Regions from separate parts of the Sphingobacterium sp. UBA5996 genome, predicted to be linked through region 1. Evidence: riboswitches for the same ligand, from Rfam matches in the RefSeq annotation. Region 1 holds a riboswitch; each other region holds the start of a gene.
What was found. Region 1 has a riboswitch for S-adenosylmethionine ahead of metE (5-methyltetrahydropteroyltriglutamate--homocysteine S-methyltransferase). Riboswitches for the same ligand answer to the same signal wherever they lie in the genome.
Positions count from the first base shown of each region.

Region 2: it holds a riboswitch for S-adenosylmethionine, as region 1 does, so the genes downstream of both, B3E00_RS13365 (5-oxoprolinase) here and metE (5-methyltetrahydropteroyltriglutamate--homocysteine S-methyltransferase) in region 1, are expected to answer to the same signal.
Region 3: it holds a riboswitch for S-adenosylmethionine, as region 1 does, so the genes downstream of both, metF (methylenetetrahydrofolate reductase [NAD(P)H]) here and metE (5-methyltetrahydropteroyltriglutamate--homocysteine S-methyltransferase) in region 1, are expected to answer to the same signal.
Region 4: it holds a riboswitch for S-adenosylmethionine, as region 1 does, so the genes downstream of both, B3E00_RS09600 (O-acetylhomoserine aminocarboxypropyltransferase/cysteine synthase family protein) here and metE (5-methyltetrahydropteroyltriglutamate--homocysteine S-methyltransferase) in region 1, are expected to answer to the same signal.

Region 1 is NZ_DJAS01000014.1:178,786-184,066, reverse strand. It holds gene B3E00_RS11250 (hypothetical protein) at 1-40, opposite strand, end outside; gene B3E00_RS11245 (sensor histidine kinase) at 441-2,273, shown strand; gene B3E00_RS11240 (response regulator transcription factor) at 2,375-3,064, shown strand; SAM riboswitch class I at 3,250-3,353, shown strand; gene metE (5-methyltetrahydropteroyltriglutamate--homocysteine S-methyltransferase) at 3,431-5,281, shown strand, end outside.
Region 2 is NZ_DJAS01000017.1:95,631-100,911, reverse strand. It holds gene B3E00_RS13380 (oleate hydratase) at 1-625, shown strand, start outside; gene B3E00_RS13375 (3-hydroxyacyl-CoA dehydrogenase) at 694-1,590, shown strand; gene B3E00_RS13370 (DUF3050 domain-containing protein) at 1,740-2,510, opposite strand; SAM-I-IV-variant riboswitch at 2,718-2,811, shown strand; gene B3E00_RS13365 (5-oxoprolinase) at 2,878-3,141, shown strand; gene B3E00_RS13360 (hypothetical protein) at 3,174-3,479, opposite strand; gene B3E00_RS13355 (DKNYY domain-containing protein) at 3,811-4,776, shown strand; gene B3E00_RS13350 (hypothetical protein) at 4,778-5,281, opposite strand, start outside.
Region 3 is NZ_DJAS01000011.1:316,884-322,164, forward strand. It holds gene B3E00_RS08725 (UvrD-helicase domain-containing protein) at 1-312, opposite strand, end outside; gene B3E00_RS08730 (30S ribosomal protein S16) at 677-1,198, shown strand; gene rimM (ribosome maturation factor RimM) at 1,317-1,841, shown strand; gene B3E00_RS08740 (hypothetical protein) at 1,941-2,792, shown strand; SAM riboswitch class I at 2,969-3,071, shown strand; gene metF (methylenetetrahydrofolate reductase [NAD(P)H]) at 3,143-4,099, shown strand; gene B3E00_RS08750 (DUF2723 domain-containing protein) at 4,415-5,281, shown strand, end outside.
Region 4 is NZ_DJAS01000012.1:188,438-193,718, forward strand. It holds gene B3E00_RS09590 (TonB-dependent receptor) at 1-642, opposite strand, end outside; gene B3E00_RS09595 (FUSC family protein) at 986-3,013, shown strand; SAM riboswitch class I at 3,194-3,306, shown strand; gene B3E00_RS09600 (O-acetylhomoserine aminocarboxypropyltransferase/cysteine synthase family protein) at 3,563-4,873, shown strand; gene B3E00_RS09605 (homoserine O-acetyltransferase family protein) at 4,909-5,281, shown strand, end outside.

The DNA.
Region 1 (5,281 bases):
CGATAGAAGCCAATACCAATGATAATACGTAATTTTTCATCTCTATATCCTTTTTTTTAAGAGTCCCAAAGCTCATGTGGGATCAGCATATGCTTTATCCATGCTTATTGACTCTTGGTTATCTTAAATTGAAATGAAAATAGCTTACATTAGCTTAATTAGATTATATATCTATAATACGGTAAAATTCTTCATATAAGCTATTACCCACACTAATTTACAAACAACCACATCTATTTTTAAATAGATCGCTGTTAAACATTGTTAAAACGGCTTCAAAACACATTAGCATCTTTATATTTGTAACAATTTAGAAAATGAGCTGTCAATCATGGGGCTATCAGAAGTAGGCCTCAGGATAAATATGCAAATGGAAACAAACGATACGCTATAAACTTTGTGATACAGTAAAAATTATATTTATTTAACCCTCTATTCAAATGAAGAAAAATAGCATTGTATTAATCATTGGACTGATGTCATTGGCCCTTATCGGTGTTTTGGCTATGCAATTCTATTTTTTAAGAGATTCTTATCGTCAAAAATCCCAATTGTTTGATGAATCCGTGAATGCTGCGATAACAGCTGTTGCGGGAAAGTTGGAACGGCGGGAAGTTGTTGACTTTGCTAAAGTTCAACAGGAACGAAATCTTGAAAAATCCAAACAAGAGCAGGCAAAACAACGCCTTTTAGCCGAGCAACTCGAAATCCAATATAGAATTGAAGAGTTAAAAAACAAGCAGCATACTATTTTCTCCAACTTCAAAGAGCAAGAAGATCAATTACGTGCGTTATATCCGAATGTCATCGAAATTAAAAATTCATTTTATGAAACATACATCAAGAGACCGGAGTACCAAAAATACATCAAATTTTCTGTTTCAAATGAGCTTACCGATGACAATTTAGTACAAGCCTTCATCATGCTAAACGCATCGAAGGTAGATGATCAGGTGAGCGGAAAAGATGATAGTACGCGCTTTGTTATTCCTTTGCTCGATGGCCTGGTTGATCAGCAAACCAAATTCAGGGTAGCCACCTTACCTCCAAGAGAGAATGCAAAACTTACAAAAACGATCGCTGATTTAGAAAAAAGACTGGATGTGCTTAATAAAAAGAACTCTTGGTCGGGGTTTAACGTTTATGATTCTGTTGCCATGTTGGGGGGTAAAAAGGCTGACTATATTGAAGATGTCGCTATTGGAATGGAATTAGCTAAACGCCCATTGAAAGATCGACTGAATATTATCATCGTTCAAGAGCTTATCAAAGAGGAATTGGCTCAACGCGACATTAAAGCGCCATTTAATATCGAAATATGGAGCACAAACAATATTTTACTCAATAATATCCTTGACGAAGCGGCTTTAAAAAATCCTTCAAATACAACCCGGTACTCCACTGCTCTCTTTAAAGGCGACATTGGTGCTGCACCGGGAAAATTAACGATTTATTTCCCAAACAAAAAGGCGATCATCGCAGATAATATGGGTTATCTACTTTTGCCTATGCTTGCGCTACTTTTTTTATTGGTGGGGTGTTTTGCATACACGCTGATTATCATCTTTAGACAAAAGAAAGTTTCGGAGATGAAAACCGATTTTATCAATAATATGACACATGAGTTTAAGACGCCAGTTGCGACTATCATGATTGCTAGTGAATCGCTTAAGGACCCCGATATCAATGCCGATCATAAACGCGTTCAAAAATTAGCCAATATCATCTACGACGAGAACGTTAGGTTAGGAAATCACATTGAACGTGTACTTGATTTAGCCCGATTAGAAAAAGAAACCTTAAAACTAGATCAGGTAGATGTTCATATTAACGATCTTGTTTCTGCTGTTACGGACAGTATGCAACTGAGAATGCAAAATATTGGCGGAAAATTCAGTATTGATCTGGCAGCCACGAAAGATGTCGTCGTTGGCGACGAACTGCATTTCTCAAACGTATTTTATAACCTATTGGATAATGCAATTAAATACAATAAAGGTGATCTACATGTGAGTATACAATCAAAAAACGTCGGTGATAGTATTGTGGTCACTATAGCTGACAACGGTATCGGTATGAGCCGAGATCACCTGCAAAAGATTTTTGACCAATTTTACCGGATACCGACAGGCAATGTCCACAATGTAAAAGGATTTGGTCTTGGTCTAAGTTATGTACAAGATATTCTGAGGAGACTGAACGGAAAAATTACGGTTAAAAGCGAAAAAGATAAGGGCACGACCTTTGAAGTAATTTTGCCTACAAAAAAATAAAAGGTTCCTTTTTTGTATATTTCCTCTGTAAAAGAATTTCAAAGGTAGAGGAAGCTGATTTATCAGCATCAAGGGAATTCGTTAAAATTAAAGTATTCATTATGCAAAAGATATTATTAGCAGAAGACGATCCTAATTTGGGGGATCTTTTAAAAGACTATCTCGAATTAAAGGGAAAATTTGACGTCACACTATGTACAGATGGTGATGAAGCAATATCCCAGTTCAAGAAAAATAACTATGACCTCTGCATCTTCGATGTCATGATGCCTAAGAAAGACGGCTTCTCTGTTGGACGTGAAATCAGAAAAACAAACAATACTGTTCCAATAATCTTTGCCACAGCGAAAGGTATGATGGAAGATAAAACTGAAGCTTTTGAACTTGGAGGGGATGATTATATCACTAAGCCGTTTCGGGTTGAGGAATTGTTACTTCGCATCAATGCCCTGCTAAAACGCAGTGTTCGGGATAAAGAAGAAGAGGTAGTTGCAGACAAATTTGAAATTGGCGATTATTTCTTTGATTACACAAGTCAGCAGATTTCCTATAAAGGGCAGATGCAGAAACTATCGACTAAAGAAGCTGAACTTTTACGCCTGCTCTGCCTAAAGAAAAATGATGTATTGACAAGAGAGGAGGCTTTATTAAAAATATGGCATGATGACAACTATTTTACTGGTAGAAGTATGGATGTCTTTCTCAGTAAACTTCGAAAATACCTGAAAGAGGATAGTAAAGTTGAGATTGTAAATGTGCATGGAAAAGGTTACAAACTTTTGGTAAGCTAAAAACAGTGGGAATGAGTCATACGATCATTCCCATTTTTTTGTCTGTAATGCATTGAATTATGAAATAAAGGAATGATTCGATGAAAAGAAGAGAAAAAAAGAATTTCATTCTTAGTAGAATATAAAAAATAGGTGCACTTTCATAAAAAATTTGCATTTTTAAAATAATTGCGCTACCTTAGCATCGCTTATAGAGAAAGGCAGAGGGAATAGACCCGATGAAGCCTTAGCAACCTGTCCCTTGACAAGGTGCTAAATTCTACCCATTAGTATATGGGAATGATAAGCCGAAGTCACCAAATTCTAGTGTGTCCTTCTCTCTCTAGCAAGAAATATAGTTGAAAAAAAATATTAAAAACATTCATTATGTTATTGACTAACAATTTAGGTTACCCTCGTGTGGGCGCGTTCCGCGAATTGAAAAAAGCCAATGAGGCCTATTGGGCTAAAAAATCTTCTGTTGAGGAATTATTGGACACCGCAAAAAAAATACGTGAAGGCAATTGGAAAACACAAAAAGATGCTGGAATAGATTTAATCCCTTCCAATGATTTCTCTTTTTACGATCAAGTATTGGATTTAACCCTTACGGTTGGTGCAATTCCTGCCCGTTACCATTCCTTATTGAATAAAGTAGACAACAACTACAGCTTAGACTTATATTTTGCAATGGCCCGCGGTTTCCAACAAGAAGGAATTGACGTAACTGCAATGGAAATGACCAAGTGGTTGGACACAAACTACCACTACATGGTACCAGAATTCACAAAAGATCAAGAATTCAAATTGACTTCTGAAAAATTCTTAAATGAATACAACGAGGCAAAATCATTGGGCATTGATACTAAACCAGTTTTACTTGGTCCGATCACTTACCTATTGATCGGTAAAGAAAAAGAAGCTGGCTTCGACAGGATCGATTTATTGGATAAACTTGTCCCTGTATATGAGCAAATATTGTCTAAACTAGCTGAAGCTGGTGCGCAATATGTTCAGATTGACGAACCGTTCTTAGCATTGGATTTAGATGCTAAAGTAAAAGCGCTATATCAGCCTACTTTTGAAAAATTAGCTGCTGCAGCAAAAAACATCAAATTAATCGCTACCACTTATTTCGAAGCGTTAAAAGATAACGAAGATATCGCGGTTAATTTGCCTATTCATGCTTTACATTTGGATCTTGTCCGTGGTGAAAACCAACTGGATACCGTTTTAGCTAAAGTTCCCGCTTCATTGACATTATCTTTAGGTATTGTTGAAGGCCGTAACATCTGGAAAAACGATTACGAAAAGTCATTGGTTAAAATCAAGCAAGCAGTTGATGCATTAGGAAAAGACCGCGTTTGGGTGGCTCCTTCTTCATCTTTACTGCATGTTCCTTTTGACCTAGATAATGAGCATAATGAACAATCATTACCTGCTGAAGTAAAAAATTGGTTAGCCTTTGCCAAACAAAAATTAGCTGAAGTGAAAGACTTAGCTGTACTGGCAGAAGGCGAAGTTGATGCGAAAACAGCGAAACGTTTTGAAGCGAACAAAGCTGCTGCTGAAAGCCGTCGCACTTCTCCATTAATTCACAAACCTGAAGTTAAAACACGTACAAGCAATATCACTGATGACGATGCAAAACGTACTTCAGCATTTGCAGACCGTAAAGCAGCGCAACAAGCGAAATTTAACTTGCCGGCATTCCCTACCACAACGATAGGTTCTTTTCCACAAACAAAAGATGTTCGTAAATGGAGAGCAGATTTGAAAAAAGGTGCTATTACTCAAGCGGAATACGATAAAGCAATCGCAGAAGAAACTGAAAACACCATCCGCCTTCAAGAGCAATTGGACATCGATGTTTTGGTACATGGGGAATTCGAGCGTAATGACATGGTGGAATACTTCGGTGAACAATTAGCCGGATACGCTTTCACACAAAACGGCTGGGTTCAGTCTTACGGTTCTCGCTGTGTTAAACCTCCAATTATCTATGGTGATGTCTACCGTCCAGAGGACATGACTGTACGTTGGTCATCTTACGCACAATCATTGACAAACCGTCCGGTGAAAGGTATGTTAACAGGTCCTGTAACAATCTTGCAATGGTCTTTCGTTCGTAACGATCAACCGCGTTCAACAACAACTTACCAAATTGCTTTGGCCATCTTGGATGAAGTACAAGCTTTGGAAAAAGCAGGTATCAAAATCATCCAAATTGATGAACCA
Region 2 (5,281 bases), on a different contig from region 1:
ACAGCCACACTTCCCTGGCCAACCGGATGATGTTCTTGTCTTGTGGGTATATGCCTTATTTATGGATAAAGAAGGAAATTACATTAAAAAGCCAATGCCCCAATGTACGGGAGATGAAATTCTAGCCGAGTTATGTTACCATCTGGGAATTATTGAGCAACTGGACGATGTTATCACAAATACCATTGTGCGTACGGCGTTTATGCCCTACATTACGTCTATGTTTATGCCTAGAGCAAAGGGTGACCGTCCAAGAGTTGTCCCTGAAGGCTGCAAAAATCTTGGCTTGGTCGGTCAGTTTGTCGAAACTAATAACGATGTGGTTTTTACCATGGAAAGCTCAGTACGTACAGCACGGATTGCCGTATATGAACTTTTAAACTTAAATAAACAGGTTCCAGATATCAATCCCCTTCAATACGACATCCGTCATCTCTTAAAAGCGGCCAAAACGTTAAATGACGACAAACCGTTTATAGGAGAAGGTTTACTGCGTAAACTATTGAAAGGCACTTATTTTGAACATATCCTACCGCTTGGTTCCGCGGACGAGGAAGAGCAGGAATCCTTTCTCACAGAACAGATCAGCAAATTCAAAGATTGGTTAAAAGGAATTAAAGGATAAGGATCACAGCATGCGCCATGGTTTCGCGGCGTATGTTTTTACGAATTGAAAAAAAAAATAATAACATCATGGACTTTAAAAATATAACGATTGCAGGAAGCGGTGTTTTAGGTTATCAGATCGCTTTCCAAGCTGCTTTTCATGGCTATGAAGTTACCGTATATGACATCAACGATGAGGTACTTGAAAAAGCAAAAGCTAAATTTGATCTTATGGCGCAGGCATTCGAGAAAGATCTTCATGCGAGTAAGGAACAACTGGCTTCAACCTTTGACAGGCTCAGTTACGATTCAAACCTTGCTTCGGCAGTAGCGAACGCAGATTTTCTGATCGAAGCCGTTCCCGAAAACCCTGCCATTAAAATAGGTTTCTATCAGGAGTTAGCGAAAGTCGCTCCGGAGAAAACCATTTTTGCAACAAACTCTTCCACCCTACTACCAAGTCAGTTTGCCCAAGAAACTGGCCGTCCGGAGAAGTTCCTGGCCCTACATTTTGCCAATGAGATCTGGAAGCACAATACAGCAGAAATTATGGGCCATCCAGGCACAGACAAAACAGTATTTGAGCAGGTGGTCAACTTTTCAAAATCCATTGGGATGGTTGCACTGCCACTGCATAAGGAGCAGCCTGGCTATATTGTAAACTCCTTACTTGTTCCGCTACTGTCGGCAGCAACGGATCTTTTGGTCAACGAAGTGGCCGATGCCCAAACGATCGACAAGACTTGGATGGTTGCCACGGGAGCGCCAACAGGCCCCTTCGGCATACTCGATATCGTTGGCATCACAACAGCCTATAATATTAACAAAATGAGTGCCGAGGCAACCAATGATCCCATAAAGATCAAAACTGTAGCCTATCTCAAAGAACATTTTATAGATAAGAACAAACTAGGCGTCGCTACCGGAGAAGGATTCTATACCTATCCCAATCCAGCCTATCAATCGCCAGACTTTTTGAAGTAGTTGACTGGCTTTCGAAAGAACGCAACTTCAATAAACAGCTGGTGCATGATATTGCAAGGTAACGGATAAATAAGACTTGTTGCACAGCACATAAAAAGGCCTTTCAAATCGTGATTTGAAAGGCCGTTCTCAAAGATCTGCTTAACGTATTATCCATATAAGGAATCTTCAATTGCATTCCACAGTTGAATTCTTTTTTGCAGCGCAACTTTACTAATCTCCTTCATTTCCGTCCATTTAACCTCATCGTCCTTCGCAAGATCTGTTATCATCTGCATCGCCAATGGACCGTGTTCGTCGCCATCTAAATCAATATGGCGTTGAAAATAATAAATAAAACTGTCTAAATTGGCTGTAGGGAAATTCGCTTTAATTTCTTCCAAAATAGACGTAAACATTCCGGGGATGAGGTCTTCACGTCCAAAGGTAAATGCCGCCGCAATTTTATGCACTTCACCCTCAGCTATTACTTCGAATGTAAAATTCAGAAAATCTTTGATTCGCTTGTCCAATGTTGTCAATGCTATAGCATCGAATATATTATCCGATTTTTTGGCATTGGCAATAAATTTATTGATCAAATGGAGGTCGGCTCCCATAGCAGACATTGCGTCGAGATACATCTCAAAATGGCTTAATCGACGTCCATCGATATATTCATCCGACTCCTCTGCCAATACAATTTCATTAATCAAATAGCGCGTTGAAGGATGTTCACTGGCGAACCATGGAAGTGTGGTACAGGTTAATTTGATCTGTAAAGCTTTTAATAAAGACATAAAATCCCATACAGCATACACATGCCCTTCGGTAAAAGAACGTAAATTTTTGATCGTCTTTATTTTACGGTATAAAGGGTGTTGCAATAATACTTCGCGTTCGGTAGCAATGTATTCGTTAATTTCCGCAATTCTATTCATGCCGCAAAAGTATTGTGTTCTCTCTGCTTTTTAAAGTATTTTCGATGAGATTACAGTAACATGATAAATTTCCCAATCAGCTAACCGCTTTATACCCAAATTAAAGTCAAAGCGACCAGCTTGTTTTGCTGCTGTTTTCGGTTATCAGCGTTTAATAGCAGTAAAGACAAAAAAAATTTTATTATAAAAAAATAATCTACTATATTTGTAGAGTATTCAGAATTGCATGATGCAATACCAACCGAGTGAAGGCACCGCGGTGGTAAATTAATACGGGTTTCGACCAAAATAAACGTTATACAACGGTTATTTTCCCAAAGTAATCTGGATACAGTTTATGGTTTAATCCTTTAAATTTTTAAATTGTATGGCTACAACAACAAATCTTTACCAACACTTACTGGAAAAATTCAGTTATTATTCAACAGATGAACTGATCCAGCTCAACAACGACACCATTTTAGGACAAGGCTGGGGATCATCGAAAGCTACCTTCAGAACAGCTTTGATCAGTACATTCTCCAAAAGGGGGCTTGATCTTTCTAATATTATTTCCAAGGAAGACGGCTTTACGTCGGTGAAGCAGGTGCCTGTCCGTCTGGAACAAAATGTTTTGATTCCTTTACAGTAAAGCCCTATAAACGCAAAAAGAGTAGGCCTAGCCTACTCTTTTGTCAATGAGTGGTGATATCTTAATGTATGATTGAGCGAATGGGCTGTTTGCCGAGCGTCGTCTTTGTAGGACGAGAGATCGTCGCAATTTTGAATTTCTGCCACATCCACTTTCTTTCTTACTTTGCTGATGACCTGATTTAATTCCGATTTCCAGTTACCCGGATCGCCAAAATCGTCCATCCAATTTTTGTTGATAAACTTTTTGTAGTTCAAAAGCAAAATATACAATTCCTCACCACTACCGGCGCGATTGATTGACGTGCGCCAGTTCTCTAATTTTTCTTTAAAACTCATAACCAGCAATATATAAAAAAAATACTACTCGACCAAATATTCCCGATTTTTACCTTGCGTATTGACAAAGATCTGACAGGTCAACCCTCTATTTGTCGGGGTTGATAGAAATTCATAAAAACTGTTATCATTATCACCGCAGCCTGAGCGCTTAAACGGTTGGAATTTAGTTGAAGACATAAGCATGCGAAATAATGACCTTCTATTTTCAATCGCATCAGTTCCAAGAAATAAATAATTAATTGATGACTAAACTTTATTGTGATTATTGGGTCTCATTAACAAGAGTAACATATGATCATTTGCTTTCAAATTTAACCCGATGCCCTATATGATGTCAAAAGTCCCATTTAAAACCATGCTCGTTCTTCTTTTGTTGACTACTGCCACACAGGCTATTTGTGCTAAAGTAGCGCATGCCAATTTTGCTACTTTTTTCTTTCAGGAACATCGGGGTGATGGTTACAGCAAAATCGGATCACGTATCTATTATCGTGGTAAAGAAATTGTCAATGCCAATGCCGGTTCTTTTCAGTTTTTAGGTGATGGTTATGCAAAAGACACCTGGAAAGTCTATTTTCGGGGGGCAGCTGTAGCCCATGCAAGTCCTTCTACTTTTCAGTCACTGGGTGACGGTTACGCTAGTGATGCCTGGAAGGTCTATTTTTATGGCAGATCCTTATCGAATGTGACAGCGTCTTCCTTCAAGACGCTGGGAAATGGTTACAGCAAAGACGCATGGAAAGTCTACTATTTGGGCAAAGAAATTGCAGGAGCCAACTCCTCCAGCTTTGAAAACCTCGGTCGGGGTTATGCAAAAGATAATTGGTCAAGCTATTATCGGGGCGAAAAGAACGAGAGATTTGCTGGTCCTACCACACAGCCTCTTGGCGGTCAATATTCCAAGGACAATTGGTCTGTTTTCTATAAAAATCAGAAAGTGGAAGGGGCTTCTGCTTCAACGTTTGAATACCTTGATGATGGCTATGCCAAAGACGCCTGGAATCTTTTTTACCGTGGAATTAAAGTCGAGGGCGGCAGCCCCAACTCGTTCAAATCAATCGGAAATGGCTATGCCGTAGACCCCTGGGCAGTCTATTATCAGGGAATAAAAGTTAACGGCGCTTCGGCATCCACCTTTAAAGCACTTGGGGGAGGGTATGCAAAAGACTCCTGGACGGTTTTCTATCGCGGCCAGGAGTTGAAGGGGGCGAGTGCTTCCACCTTTGAATATTTGGATAACGGCTATGCCGGGGATGCATGGAGCAAGTTTTATAGAGGGAAAAAATTGGATTGATCTACTCGATAATAATGTTGATCCCGACCATTTTAGCTTTGTATTTAATTTTTTCAATAAGACCGTAGTAGCCCCAGTTGCGCAACAGAAATTTATCGCCTTTGGCAATTTCCTCCTTATTGGATTGGTTGACCAACAAGAGGGTACCTGCCTGTGCTTTCACACAAAGTTCAATTAACCGGCGGCTATAGAGATGGAGCTTGGTGTCTACATAATTTTTCTCCTTTTCGTTGAAGTGCTCCAAGCTTTTCATTTTCCGCTTACGACCACGCCCACCTTTATCAAATGCGGCAGCTTTTTGCAAGCGATGCCGTGCTGCTTGGATGGCCATACGTCGGTAAGTAAACTCTTCTTTATTACCGATCTGAAAGGACTCCTTTCCGATGGTGACTGCTATGGGATGTTCGATTGAAAGCGACGCTTCGGCGATAATGTTATCTTTCAATTCTTGGATTTTCTTTGGGAGCTCGAGGGCCAACAGCAAAAAGATTTTACCTTTGACGAT
Region 3 (5,281 bases), on a different contig from region 1:
TAAGATACGGCGATAAACACGGTGAGCTTTCTCCTGCACAAGATGTGAAGTCCAACCTGGCTGTTGTGCCAGTAATAACTTTCTGAAATCTTCAATTTTAGGGCTAGGATGGCCTGTTGCCAGGCCATGGAGTACCGATAGGATACGTTCCTTCATTTCGGCAGTTGCCTTATTGGTGAATGTCACCGCCAAAATTTCCTTGTAGCTATTCTCGTTGGATAGGAGAAGGGTGAGATAATGTAAAGTCAAGCTAAAGGTTTTCCCCGAACCGGCTGAAGCTTTTAGTATTTTTAATGGCGCAACGGATTTCATAGAATGAAGGTAGAAAGTAAAAAGTGAATTGGCAAAAATGGGGAAGATTATTTTAATTGAGAAAGCAGACTTAATTTGATTCTTATTTATTAACCAAATTGTTGTTTTATGATATATACTGGTGTCGTAATATGAGTAGGTGTTGCCTTCGGGCGAAGCCAACAGCTGTACACATTACTTTAGGTGTTGACGGCAGAGCTGGTGCAATGAGATCTGTTCTAAAAGGGGTGTTCAAGGTGTTAAGGATGTCATTTTCAGCGAAGTTTATAAAATTATGTTTATGAATAGAAAAAAATAACTATCTTTGCATCCCCTCTAGTATGAAGCTCGGGGGATATGTTGAATACATAAAATAAATTAAAAAATGGCAACTAAAATCAGATTGCAAAGACACGGTAAAAAAGGACGTCCTTTTTACCACGTAGTCGTAGCGGATTCTCGCGCTCCACGTGACGGTAAATTCATTGAACGTATTGGTTCTTACAACCCAAACACTAATCCAGCAACGATCGTTTTGGATTTTGAAAAAGCTTTGGACTGGATGAACAAAGGTGCTCAACCGACTGACACAGCTCGCGCTATCCTTTCTTACAAAGGTGTTCTTTACAAAAAACACTTGCAAGGTGGTGTGAAAAAAGGTGCTTTTGATGAAGCTGCTGCTGAAGCTAAATTTGCAGCCTGGACTGAAGCTAATGATGCAAGAATCTCTGGTAAAAAAGATGGTTTAGCACAAACTAAAGCTGATGCTAGAAATGCTGCTTTAGCTGCTGAAGCTAAGAAAAAAGAAGAAAAAGCTGCTGCTGTAGCTGCTAAAAATGCTCCTGTAGCGGAAGAAACTCCTGCTGAAGAGACTGAAGCTCCTGCATCAGAAGAAACTGAAGGTTAATTCTTTCATAAAGTATTCGAGAAAGCCGACTCAACCTTGAGCCGGCTTTTTTTGAAACAGCCTATAGGCTATAGTTTGCCATTATCATGTCTTACATCTAATTGCTAAATACGAAAATATGACTATTGATCAAAGCTTTTACATCGGTTATATCAGCAAAACAAGAGGGCTTAAAGGAGAAGTACAGCTATTTTTTGAATTCGAAGAATACGAGAGTTTGGATATGGATGTCGTCTTCGTGGAAGTGAACAAAAAGCTTGTTCCTTATTTTGTTGACGCCATCAAATTTCAAAAGAACAGTACCGCTTATGTGACATTCGAGGATGTGGATCATATTGATAAGGCTCAAATACTTGTACGTAAAAAGCTATATCTTTCCAATGATAAAATGCCGGAGCGTGATCCAGATGATTTTAGATATACGGATTTAATCGGTTTTTTAGTAATTGATGAAAACCATGGTGAACTGGGGAGAATAACAGATGTTCAGGAGTTTCCACAACAATTTGTTGCTACCGTAGATATGGATGGCAAGGAGCTGATGTTCCCACTTTCGGACGATTTGATCTTAGGTATTGATGGCGAAGAGGAGATTATTGAAGTTGAATTGCCAGAAGGCTTAGTGGATCTGTATAAAGAATAAGTATATCCTTAGGCTTATATAAATGAATAGCCTTTCATAGACTATCGCAGTAATTTATTATATTGGCATATATTATTTTGCCATAATTATTAATTGATTTTGAAATCGTTATTACTCCTGCTATTCCTATTTTCACTGTCTTCTTGTGCTTTCTTTGGAAAGAAAAAGGAGTTTCCTGAAGGTAATTATCAGATGATATTGGGCTATTCGAATGAGCAATATCATAAACTTAAGAGAGAATCTCCCCAGAATGTGGAGGCAAATACCTATGGGAATGATCCTACTTTATATCGGTCCTTTCTCTCACTCCATAATAAAGACCGCTTTGTCTTGGCGCTCGACGATATATTACTCTTCGGAAAGTATAGATTCAATGGTGACAGATTAGAGTTGACCGACGAGAAAAAAGGTAGCATCGCATTGGATATTGTTAAGGTAAAAAAAGATTTTATTCAGCTAAGAGGTGATTTTTCACAGTTTAACTCAGCGCGTTTACCTACTACCGAAAGACTTTATCTTAACTTTGCCTTAGATAAAACCCCTATACGCGAGACGCCAAGCAAATTTGACAGTCAAGTGAATTTGTGGCGGAATGCTCCCGTAAGAGCAGAAAGTGAAAAGGAGGTCAAGGCGAGGGCATTGAATTTTGTTGATTATTCCATCGCTTACTTTCAACATATATCAAGTTCTGGTACACATCACGATTATCGAATGGATGGTGTTGAATCGCCAATTATTTATGCTGAGAACGGTATTGTGCTCAAGGCGTGGACAGATGTGCCGGAATCTTGGAAAGAGTTGTTTTACAATGAACAAGATGCATTGATCGCCTATCGCTATTTATTTGATGGCTTTAAATATGCATCGAAAGAGGAATACCACGTAACAGGACTTTTATTAATCACATTTTATCTCAAAAATCTACGGAATTCCCTGGCAGCGCATCTTTAGCCAATGATTCTCGATCCTTACTTTCGCCTGTTTTTTTAACATTTTTTGGTGGTGCATACATTTCTTTTGTTGCGTGTAAGCAGAGCCCAAAGGTCTTATTGCCCTATTTTCGGTGCCATTTTAGTCTTTTCGAAAAAATATTTTTGTCTTTTGATTTTTTAAAACGATATTAGCAACGCTTATAGAGAAAGGCCGAGGGAATAGACCCGTTGAAGCCTTAGCAACCTGTATTGTTCAAGGTGCTAAATTCTACCCTACTCCATGTGGGACAGATAAGTTACATGAAGATAAACGATTCCTCGACGTGTGCGTTTCGATATAAGCCAACCAAACTAAAAAACAGTTTTTTAATGAAGATTATCGATCATATCCAGAATGCCAAAGGAAAAACATTGTTTTCTTTTGAGCTATTGCCACCGGCGAAAGGGCAGGGCATCCAAAGTATTTTTAAAACCATGGATGAACTGATGGAGTTTAAACCTCCTTTTATCGACGTAACTTACCACCGGGAAGATTATATCTATAAAGAGCATGCAAGTGGATTACTGGAACGCGTTTCCTATCGCAAACGTCCTGGGACAGTGGCGATATGTGCAGCAATCATGAATAAATATAAAGTTGATGCAGTACCCCATTTGATATGTGGTGGTTTTACTAAGGAGGAAACCGAAAATGCACTGATCGATTTGAACTTCCTGGGTATAGATAATGTCTTAGTATTGCGCGGAGATGCACGTAAGGGCGATGCTGATTTTATTCCAACGGATGGTGGACATGCTTTTGCAACAGACCTATTGGAACAGGTTGCTGATATGAATAAAGGAAAGTATCTGCATGAGGATATTGTCACATCGGAAAAGACTGATTTTTGCATCGGTGTAGCGGGGTATCCCGAAAAACACTTTGAATCGCCAAATTTTAATACTGACTTTAAATATCTGAAACAAAAAGTCGATATGGGGGCGGAATTTATTGTAACTCAAATGTTCTTTAATGTCGAAAAATATAAGGAATTTGTTACTAAATGTAGAGATAATGGAATACATGTGCCTATTATTCCAGGATTAAAGCCACTGACAACTAAAAAGCAGCTCGTGACCTTACCACGAATATTTCATCTCGATATTCCAGAAGAACTGAGCGATGCTGTTTCGGAATGTAAAACGAATGCCGACGTCAGACAAGTCGGAGAAGAGTGGTTGGTACAACAATGTCAGGAGCTGATCAAGTTTGGCGCTCCGGTTTTACATTTCTATACGATGAGTAATCCGGGTCCAACAAAGAAAATTGTAGAAAAACTAGCCTAACTCATAAAAATACCCGGGAAAGGGAGCTGATAAGCTCCCTTTTTCATTGTTAAGATATCCTATAATTGACCTTATAGCCAAGTCGTCGTGTTGGTAACGGAGTCATTTGTGTTCGTGCAAGTGTCAGTGTGTTTATTGTCAGGTACTTGTGTTAAATAGTGTTAATTAACATAATGGAATCAGGATAACTTTTTAACTTAAAGTCCTAAAAAGGATTTTAATAGAAGACCAATTGACCTTATGACGTACAATAGAATAAATTCTCTACTGGGTTTTGCTTGCGGACTCATTGCCACATGTGTATACATTGCTACCGTGGAAAAGACGGTAAGCTGGTGGGATTGTGGTGAATTCATTGCCTGTGCTTACAAGCTGGAAGTAGCACACCAACCTGGGGCACCATTGTTTCTTCTGATTCAGAATGTATTTTCAAACTTGGCTTTGGGTAATGCAGGTAAAATCGCCTATTGGATGAATATCGGATCGGCAATTTGCAGCGGGCTTACGGTTACATTTTTATTTTGGACGATAACAGCAATTGCCAAGAAGATACTCCGCGAAGACAAATACGCACCTTTATCCAACTGCTTGCAGATCTTCGGCGCAGGAATTGTTGGTGCAATGGCATTTAGTTTCAGCGATTCATTTTGGTATTCGGCCGTAGAATCCGAAGTTTATGCGATGTCGTCCTTGTGTACAGCAGTTGTGTTTTGGGGGATATTAAAATGGGAAGCTCGTGCTGATGAAGAAGGTAGTGATCGTTGGCTGGTATTTATCGGTTTTGTTATGGGGCTTTCTATTGGAGTCCATTTATTGAATCTTTTGGCTATCCCAGCGATAGCGATGGTGGTCTATTTCAGAAAAGCAACTCAGGTGAGTGCGAAAGGTACCTTAAAAGCGTTTGTAGTAGGCGTACTGATCCTTGGAGCCGTTTTGTGGGGTATTATTCAATGGTTGGTTGGCCTGGCTGCTAAAGTTGACCTTGTATTTGTAAACTCACTTGGAATGGGATTTGGTTCCGGAATTTTCTTCTCGTGCTCATTGCTGGTAGGATTGATAGTTTACGGTTTGTATTATTCGTATACAAAGCGCAAATACACGCTCAACACCGCTTTGTTAGTTTTTTGTTTTGTTTTATTTGGATACAGTTCCTACACCATGGTCATGATCCGGGGAAAAGCA
Region 4 (5,281 bases), on a different contig from region 1:
GAGTACCTCGATCGACGCTATTGCATTGGAAGCCGTATTTTCCAATAATCGCGATACTTCATCCGCAGAAAGATAAGTAGGCTTACCATCAATCATGATAATCACATTACTTTTTCCACGCAGATTGATCTTTTTGTTATCTAAAGTTACTCCTGGAACCTTTTGCAGGAGCTCCAATGCGTTATTCCCTGTTGCCAAAATACTGTTTTCGACATTGAGTACAACTTTATCGAGATGACTTTCAATCAATGGCTTCTTACCGATCACCTGCGCCTCACTCAACACTTTACTTTCCAGCTGTAAACGAATCGTATCCAGCATCTTGAGATCTCCCGTAATTACGACCATTTCAGCAGAATGATAAACAGCATACCCTACCGTGGACACACGTAGGCTATACTTGCCCTCGGGGATCGCAGACAACACAATTTCTCCATTTTCGTTGGATAAAGTTCCCTTTAATAAGATATCATTGGGCTTCCGAAATAGTGAAATATTTGCAGCCACAATAGGCTGGTTGTCTTGTCCAACAACGACTGTATGTAATCTTACCCCGTCAGACTGTGCTGAAACGGGTCCGGCAATAGAAAACAGGACTAAAAAAAGTGAAAATAAGAGCAATTTAATTTTTTGTGGTTTCATAATGTAGTTTCTTTAGGCTATCGATTAGATAGTCAACTTCATAATAATGACAACAAACCTCGTATATTCATTACACATTGACTAGTAGAAATAGATAGATCGTCCGATTCACTCGGTAGACAGCCAAATAACATCGGTAAACCATATCCTTCACTGATCGATGCTAAAGCCGGTAAAATCATCCCAGCTAATCTTGAATCTCCAAGAAGCACAGCGCAAGAAAAGCACATCGAATCAAAATAAAAATTCAAAAAATAAACAAAATTCAAAACAAATAAAATGTATAATACAAATATTAAGCATAATATTTGTATTTTTACGGCGAAAATTAGTAAACTGATTGATGAGCATTGAATCATTAAAGAAAAGATTCTACCTTTTTTATATCCATATTATCCGATTCATCCAGGGAGAACATACTGGCGATGCTTTGCGCAATGTATCTATCAGCATTTTGCCGAGTTTGGCGATCTATCTGTTGGGTGCACCAGCAAACGCAGCCATCGGTATTGGGGTGGGATCATTATTGACTACATTAACCGATCCTCCAGGTAATCGGAAAGATAAATTTTCTTCCGCTCTTGTTTGTATTCCCACTTTCTTTATTGCTTCGCTTCTTACAGCCTTTCTTTTTCCTTATCATTGGCCGCTGGTTATTTTATTGAGTTCCGCAGGCTTTATCTGCACTTTTTACGGGGTTTTAGGCCCCCGTTATGCCGCAATTGGGAACATGACATTGATTCTGATGAGCTTTGTCATCGGCATGGCCCCTCAACATCCGCTTTCAGTGAGCTTACAAATTACTGCAGGCGCCAGCATCTATTATTTCTTTAGTCTATTGCAGGCTTACATACAACCCTATCGCTCTTTAAAACACGCCATGGCCAATGGGTTTCACGGTTTATCTCAATTTCTATTGATACGTTCTGAATCTTACGATCCGGATATTCCGCTGGACTTGACTTACAGCCGCGTCGGAAAAATTTATGGTCAGATCAGTGAACAACAGGAGCAAATCAGATCCCTCTTATTCAGGGAAGAAAAAATCATAAGCCAACGCTGGCACAAAAGCAACTATTGGCTTAGTCAGGTCTATGGATTAATTGATTTACACGAATTAATTATTGCATTGGATCATGACTATGATGCCATTCGAAAAAATTTGCTGGATACCGGTAGCCTTCCCATAATTCGTCGTAGCATAACATTACTGGCCTTGGAAATCGATAGTTTTTCGCAGCCTAATAAAAGGTTTCGCTATGCAGAGCAGCGCTACGATAACCACAGTAAAATCAATGCGCTGTTGTTGGATCTAAAGGAGATTCAAGAACAACAGACTGCCCCAGCAGATGGTATTCTCGCTTCCATCATCCGTAATATTGAAGCTATTATTGAAGTTCTCAAACGGATTCAAGTTGCTTTTTATCAAAATCAAGAAATCAAAAACAAAATTGACACCAATGAGTATCAGCAATTTATCAATCGTCCTTTGCGTAATTTAAGTGATATCAAGAGCAGACTCAATCTCCATAATCCAATTTTCCGTTTTGCACTCCGGATGGCCGTTCTCTTCGGAACAGGCGCATTGATCGGCATTTCTTTCTTGGATTTTAAATATACTTATTGGATCTTACTCACTATTGCCATCGTTGCGAGACCTGCATTTTCAATGACCAAAACACGCAATATAGAACGCATACTAGGTACACTTTCGGGAATTGCCGTCGGAATACTCTGTTTGGTCTCCATTGACTTTCTGCCCGTTCTTCTTCAAATTGCCGCTATTGGATTATTTGGATTCTTCCTATTCAACCGATCAAATTATATGGTCAGTGTGATCTTTATTACGCTAGGCATAGTCATCGCATTAAACTTATTTGAAGGAAATATTAATATCATTTTAGGCAGTAGAATAATTTTTACTTTAGTTGGTGCGCTGCTGGCAATAGCGGGCTATTTTTTGATACCCGTACGCCAAAGCACGAGCATGGTCCACTTGGCAAAAGAGGTCGCATTATATAACCACCATTATTTTCAAATTATCAACAAACGCCTATCTGATGATCTGCAAAGTTCGTTCGACATTCGACTGGCTCGGAAAAAAGCACAGACTGCCATGGCTCTCTTTTCCGATGCGATCAATCAAATGAAGAAGGAACCTGAACACAAGTGGGTAGACTGGTCCCATATCCATCATTTTCAAGCACTCTCCTATCGCATCAATTCGCATTTGGTTGGTCTCTCCATATCGTTAGGTAGAAAAGCGAATCACGACATACAACAGGGTATCCACTGCAGAATTGATGCTTTAAAACCCCTTTTAACCGACTTAGATCAGCTGGCAGAAAATATCAACTTAAGAAAACCATAAAGGCAAGCTATGTATTTATGTATCAATATTGAATAACAAATATGCGATTACAGCTCCCGAAGTAACGCTCTTTTAAGTAAAAAAAACGTATTTCTTTTGCTTTAATAAAAAAGAAGTTTATATTTGTGTCGTCTTCGAAAGAAGATTTCTAATCAACACCTTCCTTAATCAGTAGGTCTTGATTTATAAAGAAGTGGCGAGAGACTGGCTCAATGACCCACTGGCAACCTTCAATTTGCTTGAAAAGGTGCCAATTCCTGTCCAAAATAATATCGTTTTGGAGCATATAAATGATATAAGACAATGCTTATTAAATTACTGAAATCCATTAAAAATTCAGGTTCAATACAACTGAACCTTGCGAACAGCAAAAGTGTACTACATCGTAAAAAAGTATCGATGCGAATGCGTATGCATACACACTTCCCTGCTTGTTAAAAATCATTTCCTTTTTCTTGGATAACGATTTGACAGACCTTCCAAGTAGGTGTGTATGCTTCTCTTTTACCTTTACAAATTCTTTTTTGAAACCTTAAAATCTGATCTATTATGTCTTCTAACAAAAATTTGAAATTCGAAACACTACAGGTTCATGCTGGCCAAGTCGCTGATCCTACCACAGGATCCAGAGCAGTTCCTATATATCAAACAACATCTTTTGTCTTTGAAAATGCAGAACATGGGGCCAATCTATTCGCATTAAAACAGTTTGGAAACATTTATACCCGGATCATGAATCCAACTACGGATGTATTTGAACAACGGATTGCAGCTTTAGAAGGTGGTGTTTCCGCAGTCGCAGTTGCATCTGGTCAGGCAGCGCAGTTTATTGCATTAAATAATATTCTTGAAAGCGGTGACAATTTCGTTGCAGGGTCCAACTTATATGGAGGTACATTCAATCAATTCAAAGTTGCATTTAAACGGCTAGGTATTGAAGCTCGTTTTGCCACCGATGCTGAAGCTGATAAAATAGAAGCGCTCATTGACGATAAAACTAAGGCAATCTATGTCGAAACAATAGGGAACCCAAGCTTCAATATTCCTGATTTTGAAAAAATTGCCGCTGTAGCCAAAAAATACGATTTGCCATTAATTGTTGACAACACATTTGGAGCTGGGGGTTATTTATTTAAACCTTTAGAGTATGGCGCAAATGTGGTCGTTGAATCGGCAACGAAATGGATTGGTGGGCATGGAACAAGCATTGGCGGCGTCATCGTTGATGGAGGTAACTATAACTGGGGAAATGGGAAGTACCCACAATTTTCTGAACCATCTGAGGGCTATCACGGATTGGTCTTTTCAGATATTTTTGGTGAAAATGGCCCATTTGGCAATATACAATTTGCAATTCGCGCGCGTGTAGAGGGATTGAGAGATTTTGGACCAGCACTCTCTCCTTTCAATTCATTCTTGTTGTTACAAGGCCTTGAAACATTGTCTTTACGTGTACAACGGCATGTCGACAACACGTTGGAAATCGCTAGATGGCTTGAGGCCCACCCTCAGGTAGAAAAGGTAAATTATCCAGGATTAAAAAGCTCTCCAAGCTTCGCTAATGCGCAAAAATATCTTAAAAATGGGTACGGCGCAGTGCTTTCTTTCCAGCTAAAGGGCGATGCAGCACAGAAAGCCAATGACTTTATCGACAGTTTAGAATTAATCAGTCATTTAGCTAATGTAGGCGATACTAAATCGCTGATTATTCATCCAGCCGCAACGACCCACCAACAATTGAGTGACGAAGATCAAGCGCATGCGGGTGTGTTCAAAGGACTATTGCGCCTGTCAGTGGGAATAGAACATATTGATGACATCAAAGCAGATTTACAGCAAGCTTTTGATAAAATCAACTAATTAGACTTTAGTCGGCTATAAAATTTAAATGTAAAATGAGTAAGCATATTTATCTGCACCCGAAGCCTTTTGTATTTGAAAATGGACGAGAGCTTACTGATTTACAAATCAGTTATGAGACGTTTGGCAAACTTAATCCAGATCGCAGCAATGTGATCTGGGTATGTCATGCCCTAACGGCCAATGCAAACGTCTTGGATTGGTGGCCGGGCCTTTTTGGAACCGATGACTTATTTGACCCGAGCGGCTATTATATCATCTGCGCCAACGTCATTGGGTCGGCCTATAGCAGTAGCAACCCATTGTCTATTAACCCATCCACTGGGCACCCCTATTATCTATCATTTCCGGAGTTTACGGTAAAAGATTTGGCCTGTGCACACCAATTTCTTGCTGACCATCTGGAAA